2 regions of the Caballeronia sp. LZ028 genome follow, and region 1 is predicted to be linked to the other one. Evidence: riboswitches for the same ligand, from Rfam matches in the RefSeq annotation. Region 1 holds a riboswitch; the other holds the start of a gene.
The links. Region 1 has a riboswitch for cobalamin ahead of cobG (precorrin-3B synthase). Riboswitches for the same ligand answer to the same signal wherever they lie in the genome.

Region 1 (6,272 bases):
CCTCGCAGATCACGGCGACATCGCGTCCGGATTCGAGATGACCGGATATCGTGAGCGCGGCTTCGTCGTAGAACGCGCTGATGATCGTCTCGTAGCAGAGCGGCGGTTCGAGCGCTTCGGTCGTCACCGGATAGACGAGCGGCAGGCGCATCTGCGTATCGTCGAGATGCGATTCGATGATGCCGAACGCATTACCCTTCTTGCCCTTTGCGACGAAATACGCGACCACCGGCGCGGCCTTCAAAAACCGCAGCGCCTTCACGGTGATCAGCTCCGGATCGCCCGGGCCGACGCCTAATCCAAAGAGACGTCCACGCATCATTCGGCCTCCGAAGCAAGTGCGTTCACTGCGGCCGCTGCCATCGCGCTGCCCCCGCGCCGGCCGAGCAGCGCGACGAAGGGCACGCCGCGGCTATCGGCGGCGAGCATCGCTTTCGATTCCGCCGCGCCGATGAAACCGACCGGAAAGCCGAGAATGAGCGCGGGCTTCGGCGCGCCGGCATCGATCATGTCGAGCAGATGGAAGAGCGCGGTCGGCGCGTTGCCTATCGCGACGATCGCGCCTTCGAGTTGCGCACGCCATAGTTCGAGCGCGGCGGCCGAGCGCGTGTTGCGCATCGCGCGGGCGCGCTCGGGAATCGAGGGATCGCTCAAGGTGCAGATCACGCGGTTGTCGGCGGGCAAGCGCGCGCGCGTGATGCCCTCGGCGACCATGCGCGCATCGCACAGGATCGGCGCGCCTGCTGCAAGCGCCTTTCTTCCGATGCTGCCCGCGCCGGGCGAGAAGCGCAGATCGCTCACGATATCCACCATGCCGCACGCATGGATCAGTCGCACGGCGAGCTTCTCCAGATCGGCGGGAATGGCGGCGAGGTCGGCTTCGGCGCGGATCGTCGCAAAGGACTGACGATAAATCTCCGCGCCGTCGCGGATGTAGTCAAGCATCGGCATGGCTCCGGGCGAGCCGTTCGGCCGCCTCTTCGATGGTCAGATTGCGCGCGACGGCTCGTGCGTCGCGATGTAAGTCGTATCGTCCGGGCGCGACTGCGTAGAGCGTGACCGGAACCGGATGCGCCGCCGCGCACGAACGCTCGCAGCCGCTCAGATGCACCTGCGTCTCGTCATCCGAAGGCAGGAGCGCGGCGAGCCGGTGAGCATCGGCTTTGGTATCGGCACGGCTCTTTGCGCAGCCTTCCGAACCCGCGCACGCGATGAGGCGCGCGAGCGGTTCGTGCGCGCCCGTTGCGAGGCCGAGCGCGTGCAGCCCTTGCAGCACATCATGCGCTGAATGCGCCGCGAGGCCGGGAATCAGCACGCTTTGCCACGGCGTCATCGTCAGGCGGCTTGCGCCGTGTGCGTCGGCGAGATTGGCGAGCGCTTCGAGCGTCGTCGCATCGAGACGGCCCAGCGGCGTTTGCGCACCCGCGTACCACGTCGCGCGATGCGGCTCCTCGTGCGCGCCGAGACGCAGCGATGCATCGGCGGGTGCGCGTGTCCATGTCGCGATATCGGCGTCGAAACGCAAGGCGTCGAGAAAGCGCGCAACGGCGATACGCGCAAGCAGATCGCGCATGCGATGTTCTTCAGGCGTCGCCAGCGCGAGAAAGCTGCGCAACACGTTCAGGACGAACATCACGAGATCGTCGCGCGAGATCGCGCCGAGCGCCGGATCGCGCATCGTTCCGGCGAGGCCGAATGCGAAGCGCCCGCCATCGTCGATGGCGGAAAGCCAAACATCGTGCGGATGATCGAGCATCGCGAGGCGCTCGCCGGCGTCGAGCTGGAGCGCGAATTTCGGCGACAGCGCATGCAGCGACGCATCGGCCTGCATCGCATCGACGATCCGCGCGGCGAGCGCGCGCGTGCCGTCGTCCGCGAGCGGGCTCAGCATTACGTTGCGGATGTCGTCTGCGCCCGCCGTCGACGGGCCGAGGCCCGCGTCGAGGGCGATGTCGACGAGCGCGGCGTGGGCATCGTCGCGAATGCCGCGCAGTTGCAGATTCGCGCGATTGGTCACTTCGATCACGCCCGAGCCGCACTCGCGAGCCGCGCGCGCGACGGCCCGCGCCGCCCGCGTGCCCAACACGCCGCCCGCGAGACGCAGACGCGCAAGGCCGCCATCGCGCGCGGGCACGATGCGCATCAGGCCCGGGCATGCGGAAGCACGCGGCGTTGCGTTGAGCGATGAGCGGTCGAAAGAATTCAAAAGCGTGACCCGTTGGGCTTCGCGCGTGATGAGCGAACCGGTACACCCCGCCCGGTCGGCGTCGCGCGAATGCGTTGGGTCGGCAGGTCTCTTGGCTGGCAGGTCGACATTCGCGCCGGCCTTCCCGGTAAAAACCAGTGGCAGTGGAGCGCGGACTCGCTGCGTACAATTGCGGGGGCAGCCACAGTTTTGCTGTGTTCCCTTTTAAGCCCTCGGTCTCACGACCCCGGGCGCCGACGGACCTGTATTATGCCCGCTTTTATCGACCCTCCGAGCGCTTCCGGCATGTATCCGGGAACGCGATCGGAATCGCAGCAAGGAGACCGCGCATGTCGAACTGGCTGACCGTGGTGGGCATCGGCGAAGACGGCTGGCACGGACTTTCCCGCGCCGCGCGTCGCGCGCTTCTCGACGCCCAGTCGATTCACGGCGGCGAACGTCATCTCGCGTTGCTGCCGGATCGCATCGCCGCGCGCCGCATGCCGTGGCCGAAACCCTTCTCGCTCGATGCCGTGCTCGCCGACCGCGGCGACGGCAAGACGCGCATCTGCGTGCTCGCGAGCGGCGATCCGATGTGCTTCGGCGTCGGCGCGACGCTCGCGCGCGAAGTCGCCAACGGCGAAATGCGCGTCATTCCCGCGCCGTCGTCGCTGTCGCTCGCGGCGGCGCGCCTGTGCTGGGCGCTCCAAGACGCCGTCTGCATATCGCTCGTCGGGCGGCCGGCGGCGTCGCTGCTCGCGAATCTGCATCGCGGCGTGCGCCTCATCGTGCTGAGCGCGGACGGCACGACGCCCGCCGCCGTCGCCACGCTTCTCACCGCGCATGGTTTCGGCGCGAGCCGCATGACCGTCTTCGAGCATCTCGGCGGCAGCGACGAACGCCGCATCGACGAGCGTGCCGACGACTGGCGCGAGCCCGTCGTTGCCGCGCTCAATCTCATCGCGATCGAGTGCCGGACGCACGCCGGCCACGCCGGGCCGCCGCTCACGCCCGGTCTCGCCGACGACGCCTACCGCCACGACGGCCAGTTGACGAAGCGCGACGTGCGCGCCGTGACGCTCGCGCGCCTCGCGCCGCAGCCCGGCGAACTGCTGTGGGACGTCGGCGCGGGCTGCGGCTCGATCGGCATCGAATGGATGCGCGCGCATGGCGCGTGTCGGGCGATCGCGATCGAAGCGAACGAGAGCCGTCAGCGTCTCATCGAATACAACCGCGATGCGCTCGGCGTGCCCGCGCTGCAACTCGTCAGAGGCGAAGCGCCCGCCGCGCTCGACGGCCTTCCCGCGCCGGACGCGGTGTTCATCGGCGGTGGATTGACGGTGCCGGGCCTGCTCGATGCGTGCTGGGCGCGTCTGCGTCAGGGGGGGCGGCTCGTCGCCAATGCGGTGACGCTGCAAAGCGAGGCGGCGCTCGTCGAATGGCGCGCGCGCCACGGCGGCGAGCTGACGCGCATCGGCGTCGCGCAGGCGGAACCGCTCGGCAGCTTCGACACGTGGCGTCAGGCGCTGCCGATCACCGTCCTGCACGCGAGCAAACCGTGATGCGTCATGCGTGAAGAGACGCCGGAGAAAGCCGCGCCGCTGCGCAGCGGCTACACGACAGGAAGCTGCGCGACCGCGACGAGTCTCGCGGCCGCGCGCCTCTTGCTGCTCGGTGAGACGAGCGAGCGCGCGGAGATCGTCCTGCCGAAGGGCCAGCGCGTGACGATGATGCTTTCGTTCTGCCGCCGTTTACCCGATGAAAGCGCCGCCGCCGAAGCCGGCGTCATCAAGGATGCGGGCGACGATCCCGACGTCACGCACGGTGCGCTCGTGTTCGCGCGCGTGCGACTGTCGGAGGAACCGGGCGTGCGCTTTCATGCGGGCGCGGGCGTCGGCACGGTGACGCGCGCGGGCCTCGCGCTCGCCGTCGGCGAACCGGCGATCAATCCGATGCCGCGCAAGATGATGACCGAGCATCTCGACGCGCTCGCAAAAAGCGTCGGCTATCGCGGCGGTTTCGACGTGACCATCGGCGTGGAGAACGGCGAAGCGCTCGCGCAGAAGACGATGAATCCGCGCCTCGGCATCGTCGGCGGATTGTCGATACTCGGCACGACCGGCATCGTCAGACCGTTTTCGTGCTCGGCGTACATCGCGTCGATTCATCAGGGCATCGATGTGGCGCGGGCGAACGGGTATCGGCATATCGCCGCGTGCACCGGCAACCAGAGCGAGGACGCGATGCGCGCGCGCTACGGCCTGCCCGACATCGCATTGATCGAAATGGGCGATTTCGTGGGCGCGGTGCTCAAGCATTTGCGCCGCGCGAGCGTCGACAAGCTGAGCCTGTGCGGCGGCTTCGGCAAGCTGTCCAAGCTCGCGGCGGGGCATATGGATCTGCACAGCCGCAGTTCGAGCATCGACTTGCCGCTGCTCGCCGTCTGGGCCGCCGATGCGGGCGCGAACGCCGAACTGCTGGCGTCGATGCGCGCGGCCAACACGAGTCAGGAAGCGCTCAAGCTCGCACGCGCCGAAGGCATCGCGCTCGGCGATATCGTCTGCCGACGCGCGCGCGATGTCGCGCTCGACGTGCTGCCGCCAGGCATCGAAGTCGAGACCTTCGCGATCGACCGGCGGGGCAATATCGTCGGGAGCGCGGCATGACGCGCGTGCTGCTGCTCGGCGGCACCGGCGATGCGCTCGCGATCGCGCGTGCGCTTCCTGCGACGCACGTCTACAGTCTCGCGGGCCTCGGGCGCGTGCCGGGCGATCTGGCGTGCACGGTGCGCGTCGGCGGTTTCGGCGGCATCGACGGGCTCGTGCGATATCTGCGCGACGAGCACATCACGCTCGTCGTCGATGCGACGCATCCCTATGCCGCGCAGATGAGCCGCCACGCGTTCGATGCCTGCGCGCTCGCCGACGTGCCGCTCTGGGCGGTGCGCCGTCCCGTATGGCAGCCGCAGGCGGGCGACGACTGGCGCGAGGCGTCGGACTGGCGCGAGATCGTCGAATGCATCGCGCCGTTTCATCGGCCGCTTTTCACGCTCGGGCGCGAGGCGCTCGCGCATCTGCACGACATTCCCGCGTCGCAGCACTGGACGATTCGCTGTCTCGACGCGCATCCGGGCAACGCGCGCGCGAGCATTGTCGATGCGCGCGGTCCGTTCGATCTCGCCGGCGAGCGCGCCTTGTTCGACGCGGCGCGTATCGATGTCGTCGTCAGCAAGAACAGCGGCGGGCGGGCGACCGAGGCGAAGCTCGCGGTCGCGCGGGAGCGCGGTATCGCCGTCGTCATGCTCACGCGGCCCGCGCTTCCCGACGCCGACCGTATTTTCGACGACGCCGCCAGCGCCCGCGACGCGCTTCAACACTGGCTCACCAGACCATGACCGTTTATTTCATCGGCGCCGGACCGGGCGATCCCGAACTCATCACAGTAAAGGGGCAGCGGCTGATCCGCGCATGTCCCGTGATTCTCTACGCCGGCTCGCTCGTGCCGGCGCAAGTCCTCGACGGCCATCGCGCGCTGAAATGCATCGACACGGCCGAGCTCGATCTCGACGCGATCGTCGCGCTCCTGCAGGAAGCGCACGCGAACGGGCACGACGTGGCGCGCGTGCATTCGGGCGATCCGTCGCTGTACGGCGCGATCGGCGAGCAGATTCGCCGGCTCGACGCGCTCGCGATTCCCTACGAAGTGGTGCCGGGTGTCACGGCGACGGCGGCATCGGCGGCGGCGCTAAAGCGCGAACTGACGCTGCCCGGCATCTCGCAGACCGTGATCTTCACGCGCTACGCGACGAAGACGTCGATGCCCGAAGGCGAGAGCCTCGCCGATCTCGCGCGTCATCGCGCGACGCTCGCGATTCATCTGGGCGTGCGGCATATCGAGCGCATCGTCGCGGAGCTCGTGCCGCACTACGGCGCGGACTGTCCCGTCGCGGTCGTATTTCGCGCGAGCTGGCCGGACGAAACGCGCGTCGAAGGGACGCTCGCGAACATCGCGCCGAAAGTGCGCGAGGCGGGCATGGAACGCACGGCGATGATTCTCGTCGGACGCGTGCTGGCCGCCGACGGCTTCG
Region 2 (6,272 bases), on a different contig from region 1:
CGTCTTGCCCGCGCCGTTCGGCCCGGCGATGCACCACATTTCGCCCGCTTCGATCGACTGCGTGAGCCCGTCGATGAGCGTGCGCTTACCCGCGCGAAGCACGATGGCGTCGAGCCGCAAAATCATCGCGGCCTCCGCAGCAGCATCCACAGGAACATCGGGACGCCGATCAATGCCGTGACGACGCCGACCGGCAATTGCGCGGGCGCGATCACCGTGCGCGCGACGAGATCGGCGGCCATCACCGCGAGTCCGCCCGCGAGCGCGGCGGCGGGCACGAGCATGCGCTGATCGTTGCCGAACGCGAGGCGCAACAGATGCGGCACGACGAGCCCGACGAAGCCGATGGTGCCCGCCGTCGTCACGGCGGCCGCCGCCGCGATCGATGCGACGAGATACACGCGCAGACGCAAGCGCTCGACCGGCACGCCGAGCGCGCGCGCGGTCGTATCGCCGCGCAAGAGCACGTTCAGTTGCGGTGCGACGGGAACGATGACCGCGAGCACGACGGCGAGCGCGATCAGCGCGGGCCATGGCGCCGCCGCGCCGTTGAGATCGCCCGTCAGCCAGAAGATCATGCCGCGCAAACGGTTCTCGGGCGCGACGCTCAGGATCAGCGTGATGAGTGCGCCCCATCCCGATGCGATCACGACACCCGTCAGCAAGAGCCTCGGCGATGCGTCCTGTCCGCTTTGCCACAAGTCCTTGCGCGCGAGTCCGAGGACCAGAACGATCGATGCGAACGCGCCCGCGCAAGCCGCGATATCGACGCCCCACCACGGCAGCGACCCGAGCATCGCGGCAAGCGCGAAGGTTGCCGCGCCGCCGGATACGCCGAGCACGTACGGTTCCGCCAGCGGATTGCGCAACAGCACTTGCAGCAGCGCGCCGGCGAACGCGAGCAATGCGCCCGACGCGAAGCCCGCGAGCGCGCGCGGCAGACGCAAGGTCAGCACGATGTCATCGGCGATATCGGGCGTCGCCGAGTGCGCGTGAAAGAGCGCGCCGATCGCACGCGATACGGGCAACGCGACGCTGCCCATCGCGAGCGACGCGACCAGCACGACGAGCGTCGCTGCGCCGAGCGCGATCCAGATCGCGGTGGCGCGGCTCGCGTCCATCGCGCGCGGACGTTCAGCCACGCGGCTCACGACGGATGCCAGCCCAACGTGATGTACGCGCCGCGTCGTGGCGTGTTGTACGAGTAGGCAAGTTCATAGTCCTTGTCGAACAGGTTGTCGATGCGCGCCGTGACGTACCACGACTTCGAGATGTCGTAGCGCGCCGACAGATTCACGATGCCGTAGCCCGCGAGCGTCGAATCGTAATCGCTGCGTTGACCGCTCACGATCCATTCGCCACCGACGCGCCACGGCCCGATCGTGCGATGCGCCGTCAGCGTCGCGAAATGCCGCGCGCGCCGCGTCAAATCCTCGTGATTCGTTTCGTCGACGGGATTCTGGAACGTGACGCCCGTGCGCACATCCGTTGCGCCGACGTGCCCCGCCCACGATCCCTCGATGCCCTGCACCTTCGCGCGCCCGACGTTCTGCGCGACATAGTAGAAGCCGCCGTCGGACACGTAATCGATCAAATTCGAATAGCGCGTCTGAAAAAGCGTCACGCGCACCACGCCGAGCGCATTCGATGCGTACTGCAACGCCGCCTCGACCGAATGACTCCGCTCCGGCTGAATCGACGGATTGCCGCTCAGCGGATAGTAGAGATCGTCGAAGCTCGGCGCGCGAAACGAGGCCGAATAGCTCGCGCTCGCCTTCCAGTGCGCGTCGAAGTTATACGCGTAGCCCAGATAGTAGCTGTTCGCGCCGCCGAAATCGGAATACTGATCGCGGCGCAGATTCGCCTGCAACTCGTTCGCGCCGATGTGCCCCACGTAACCCGCGAACATCGAATTCACATGACGGTCGGGCGCGCTGAACTGATCGGAATCGAGCGTCTGATCGAGATGCTCGTAGCCGAAGAGCAGCTTGTGCGCGTCGCTGATCCGCACGTCGTTCTGCCACGTATATTGCCGGTTCTCCGAATCGAAACGGCTCGTATAGACGCCGTTCTGCTCGATGTTCGCGCGGTCCTGCCCCTGCGCGATCGTGAAGTGCGTCGTCCAGTTATCCGTGACGCGGCCGTTCGCGAACACCGACGCCGAGCGCACGCGATCGTGCGTTTCGTTGATATCGGTCGGCTGGCCATAGGCATCGTCGAAACTGTTGATGCCGTTCGATTGCAGGAAGCGCACGCCCACGTCCCACTTGTCGCTGAACTCGTGACGCAGCGTCGCCGCGACGCTCTCGTTCAGATAGCCGTTCGCGTTCGGATTGGCGCCGGGCGCGATTCCCGGATCGATCGACGAGAAGCCGTCGGTTTTCTCGCGCGAGACGTTCACGCTGAAGGTCGTGCGGCCGTCCTTGTCGAGCGCGCCGCTCACGCCCGCCGATTGCCGCTGCGTGTGATAGCTGCCGTACTCGGCCTCGAAGTTGAAGCGCGGCGGATGCGCCTCGCCTTCCTTCGTGAAGATCTGCACGACGCCGCCAATCGCATTCGATCCATAGAGCGCCGACACGTTGCCGTTCACGACCTCGACGCGCCCGATCTGGTCGAGCATCAATTGCGATAGCTGTGCCGCGCCGAGCGACGCCGATTCGACGCGCACGCCGTCGATCAGCACGAGCGATTGCGACGACGCCGCACCGCGTATGAAAAGCCCCGAGTTCGAGCCCGGTCCGCCGTTGCGCGTGATCTGCACGCCGGGCGCGAGCGCGACGAGTCCGAGCGCGTCGCTTGCGTTTGCATCGGCGATGTCCTGCTCGTCAAAAAGCGATGTCTGCGGAATCGATTCGGCAAGCGGCTGCGGCGCGCGCGTCGATGTGACGACGACGGGCGCAAGCGTTTGCGTGCTGTCTTCCGTCTGGGCCGCCTGTGCAGCGCCGGCGAACGGCAAGGCGCCGATGGCCGCAACGAGCGCGCCATGACGGGAGAGACCGCTTCTGAGCGCGGCCAGTGGCAATACCATGTGTGAAGTGTTCCGTTTCGCGTGAGCGCGACCCCGCTCCCCGCGAGGACGATGCGCGACGAACGCACCGCGCCATGCGCGCCGATGCGTCGGACTCCGGCCGGTATCCGGGCTGGCGATCAATCGTCTCGCCTTCCCGCGCATGGCGCGCAGTGGCATCGACACGTTTCTTGCAGTCGCGCGCGTGCGACGAATTTCGACACGCTCGCGCGGCAAAAACGCGCATGAGACGACTTGCAACTTGCGTTGCGGTCGCTTACCGTTGCGGGGGCAGCACAGGTTGGCTCGTCGTCGATTGCGGCGACTTCGCTCCCTGTTTCCCGTTTGACTGCATCCACGAGATCCGCGGATGCGAGCACCAAAAGTGCGGCAAGTGTAGGAGCGCGGTTCGGGGCCGTCAAGAAAACCGCGCGGGCAGACTGGCGCGGCGCATGACGAATCGAACGAGAAGCGAAAGAGAAGCGGCCGGCCTGTCATCACGAGCGTTGCGGGGCGCTCGCGTTTTCTGCACACGAATGCATCGCGACATGCGCTTGATTCGAAGGATTAAGCGCTAGATCGCGTGTTGTTACGTCTCGAAACGAGACATTTATCGGAAGCTCCGTTGAACCGCGCTAAAATGCGAGGTCTTTAGAGGACGCAGCACATGCTCAACGAACTCGAATCACTGTCAGGAAACATCGGCCGGCTGATCCAGATCAGCGAGCGCCACAAGCAGGCGCATCAAGCGCTGCAGGAACAACTCGAACAGCTGCGCGCCGACTATGCGAACGTGCAGGCCGAGCTCGCGCAAGTGCGCGAAGAGCGCGATACGCTGCAGTCCGAACGCGATTCGCTGTCCGCGAAAATCGACGACGCGCAAATCCGCCTGAACGCGATTCTCGAAAAGCTGCCGCGCGGCAAGTCCGCGCAACATGCCGAGTCCGACAATCAACTCGATCTCCTCGAAACCGATTCCCAGGAAGCACATGAAACGGAATTGCACGGCGAGCATCATCAGGGAGAGAAGGCATGACGACCACGCAGATCGAAGTATCCATTCTCGGGCAGCCGTATCGTCTCGCGTGCTCGCCGGAAACCGAAGGCGCATTGCGTGAAGCCGTCGCGCGCGTCGACGCCGAAATGAACAAAGTGCGCAATGCAAGCAGCGTGCGCGGCACGGATCGCATCGCGGTGATGGCGGCGCTTTCGCTGGCGTCGGAATTGCTTAAGCTGCAGGACAGCGTGCGTCACGGCGAGGCCTTCCCCGCCGAAGAAATCCGCCGCACGATGCACTCGATGAACGAGCAATTGGGCGCGGTCATTGCGCAACACGAAGCGCAATAAGGCAGATGCGCGTCGAGTCAATCAGCGCGCAATGTCAATCGAAAAAAGAAACTGCCGAAGTAGGTTGAAGAGGCTGCAGAAGGCAAACGATTGGTGTAGAGTGACGTTTCCCTGCCTGGTACGCCAAGGTCATATATTCCTTGAACCAATGCTACATTGGCACGGTTGCGGAACCTTGCAGCACGGGCGCGCGCGTCGCTAGTCCGATGTACCCGAAGTGTTGCTTACCGCGACCAATCTTGAACCCAGGTTCAGGATGCCGGCCTAGCGGCTGTGGCGGGGACCTCATTCAAGAAACGGCATCGGTTTTTCCGATGCCGTTTTCGTTTGTCCCTGCCGTTCGCTCTTCGATTCATGCACACGACCATGCGCTACTGGCTGATGAAGTCCGAACCGGACGAAGCGAGCATCGATCATCTCGCGCACGCGCCGAAAAAAACCTTGCCGTGGACGGGCGTACGCAACTATCAGGCGCGCAACTTCATGCGCGATCAGATGCAGATCGGCGACGGCGTGCTCTTCTATCATTCGAGCTGCCCGGAGCCGGGCATCGCGGGCATCGCGAAAGTGTGCTCGACGGCATATCCGGATCCCACGCAATTCGATCCGAAGAGCGATTACTACGATCCGAAATCGACGCAGGAAACGCCGCGCTGGATGCTCGTCGACGTGAAGTTCGTGAAGAAGACGCCGCTCATATCGCTCGCCGCGTTGCGCGAACATCCAGAGCTTGCCGACATGCAAGTGCTCGCGCGCGGCAACCGGCTCTCGATCACGCCCGTGACCGAAGCGCAATGGCGATTTATTACCGAGCACCTCGTCTAACAAGGAACTTACGACTTCACGACTGCGACTAAATCCCGTCGCACGTACGCGATGTCACGGAGTCCTTCGATGCTCAATAAGAAAACCGCCGCCGCCTTCGCCCTGCTCGCGATGTCCGGTGCCGCGATTACGTTGTCTCAAACCGCCGCTGCGCAGACGGTGATAACGCAGCCACAGCCCTCGGGCGTGCTCTCGCTCTCCGCACAAGCGAGCGCGCAAGTGCCGCAGGATGTCGTCAACATCACGCTCTTCTACGAACAGGAAGCGGCCGATCCGTCGTCGCTCACCAGCACGCTCAATCAGCGCGCCGAGGCCGCGTTACGCGAAGCCAAAGGTGTCGACGGCGTGACCGCGAAGAGCGGCTCGTTCACCGTCTATCCGTCGACGGATCGCGACGGCAAGATTTCCGTGTGGCGCGGGCGCACCGAAGTCGTGCTCGAATCGCATGACTTCGCGGCGGCATCGAAGCTCGCGGGCAAGATGAGTTCGTCGATGCAAGTGGGTAGCGTCGCGTTCTCGCTGTCGCCCGAAGCGCAGCGCGCGGCCGAGCAAAAGCTCGTCTCGCAAGCCATCGATTCGTTCCGCAAGCAGGCGCAAAGCGCCGCGCAAGGCTTCGGCTACAGCAATTTCACGATTCGGGAAGTGAATGTCGGACGGAGCGGCGCGCAGCCGCGTCCCGTCATGATGATGCAATCGCGCGCGATGAGCGCCGATGCGAAGATGGCCCCGATCGCGATGGAAGCCGGCACGACCACGGTGACAGTCGACGTTTCCGGCTCCGTACAAATGGGACGCTAAACGCCGTTCACGGTGTTCACGCGGGGCGGCGTTCGACCGCCCCGCTCTTTCCTCAAGCCTTTGCGGATTCGGGCGGCAGGCGCAGATTGCGCTTGTAGGCCCACACCATCATTACCACGCCGGCGACGATCATCGGCAGCGAAAGCCATTGGCCCATCGAGAGATTGAGCGCGAGCAAGCCGAGATAATCGTCCGGCTCACGCGCGAATTCCACGGTGAAGCGCGCGAGTCCATAACCGATCAGGAACAGCGCCGAAATCGCGCCGACCGGACGCTGCTTGCGCGAGAACGTCCA

Region 2: linked by a shared signal. The riboswitch ahead of QCE58_RS04425 (TonB-dependent receptor domain-containing protein) and the one ahead of cobG (precorrin-3B synthase) in region 1 are both predicted to bind cobalamin.

What each region holds. Positions count from the first base shown of each region.
Region 1 is NZ_JARUXN010000004.1:950,250-956,521, reverse strand. It holds gene QCE58_RS27190 (precorrin-2 C(20)-methyltransferase) at 1-322, opposite strand, end outside; gene QCE58_RS27185 (precorrin-8X methylmutase) at 319-945, opposite strand; gene cobG (precorrin-3B synthase) at 938-2,206, opposite strand; cobalamin riboswitch at 2,270-2,459, opposite strand; gene cbiE (precorrin-6y C5,15-methyltransferase (decarboxylating) subunit CbiE) at 2,536-3,747, shown strand; gene QCE58_RS27170 (cobalt-precorrin-5B (C(1))-methyltransferase) at 3,754-4,851, shown strand; gene QCE58_RS27165 (cobalt-precorrin-6A reductase) at 4,848-5,579, shown strand; gene cobM (precorrin-4 C(11)-methyltransferase) at 5,576-6,272, shown strand, end outside.
Region 2 is NZ_JARUXN010000001.1:937,670-943,941, reverse strand. It holds gene QCE58_RS04435 (ABC transporter ATP-binding protein) at 1-126, opposite strand, end outside; gene QCE58_RS04430 (iron ABC transporter permease) at 123-1,151, opposite strand; gene QCE58_RS04425 (TonB-dependent receptor domain-containing protein) at 1,148-3,028, opposite strand; cobalamin riboswitch at 3,109-3,406, opposite strand; gene QCE58_RS04420 (ATPase) at 3,675-4,043, shown strand; gene QCE58_RS04415 (cell division protein ZapA) at 4,040-4,354, shown strand; RNA gene ssrS (6S RNA) at 4,460-4,641, shown strand; gene QCE58_RS04405 (EVE domain-containing protein) at 4,721-5,179, shown strand; gene QCE58_RS04400 (SIMPL domain-containing protein) at 5,249-5,977, shown strand; gene lgt (prolipoprotein diacylglyceryl transferase) at 6,030-6,272, opposite strand, start outside.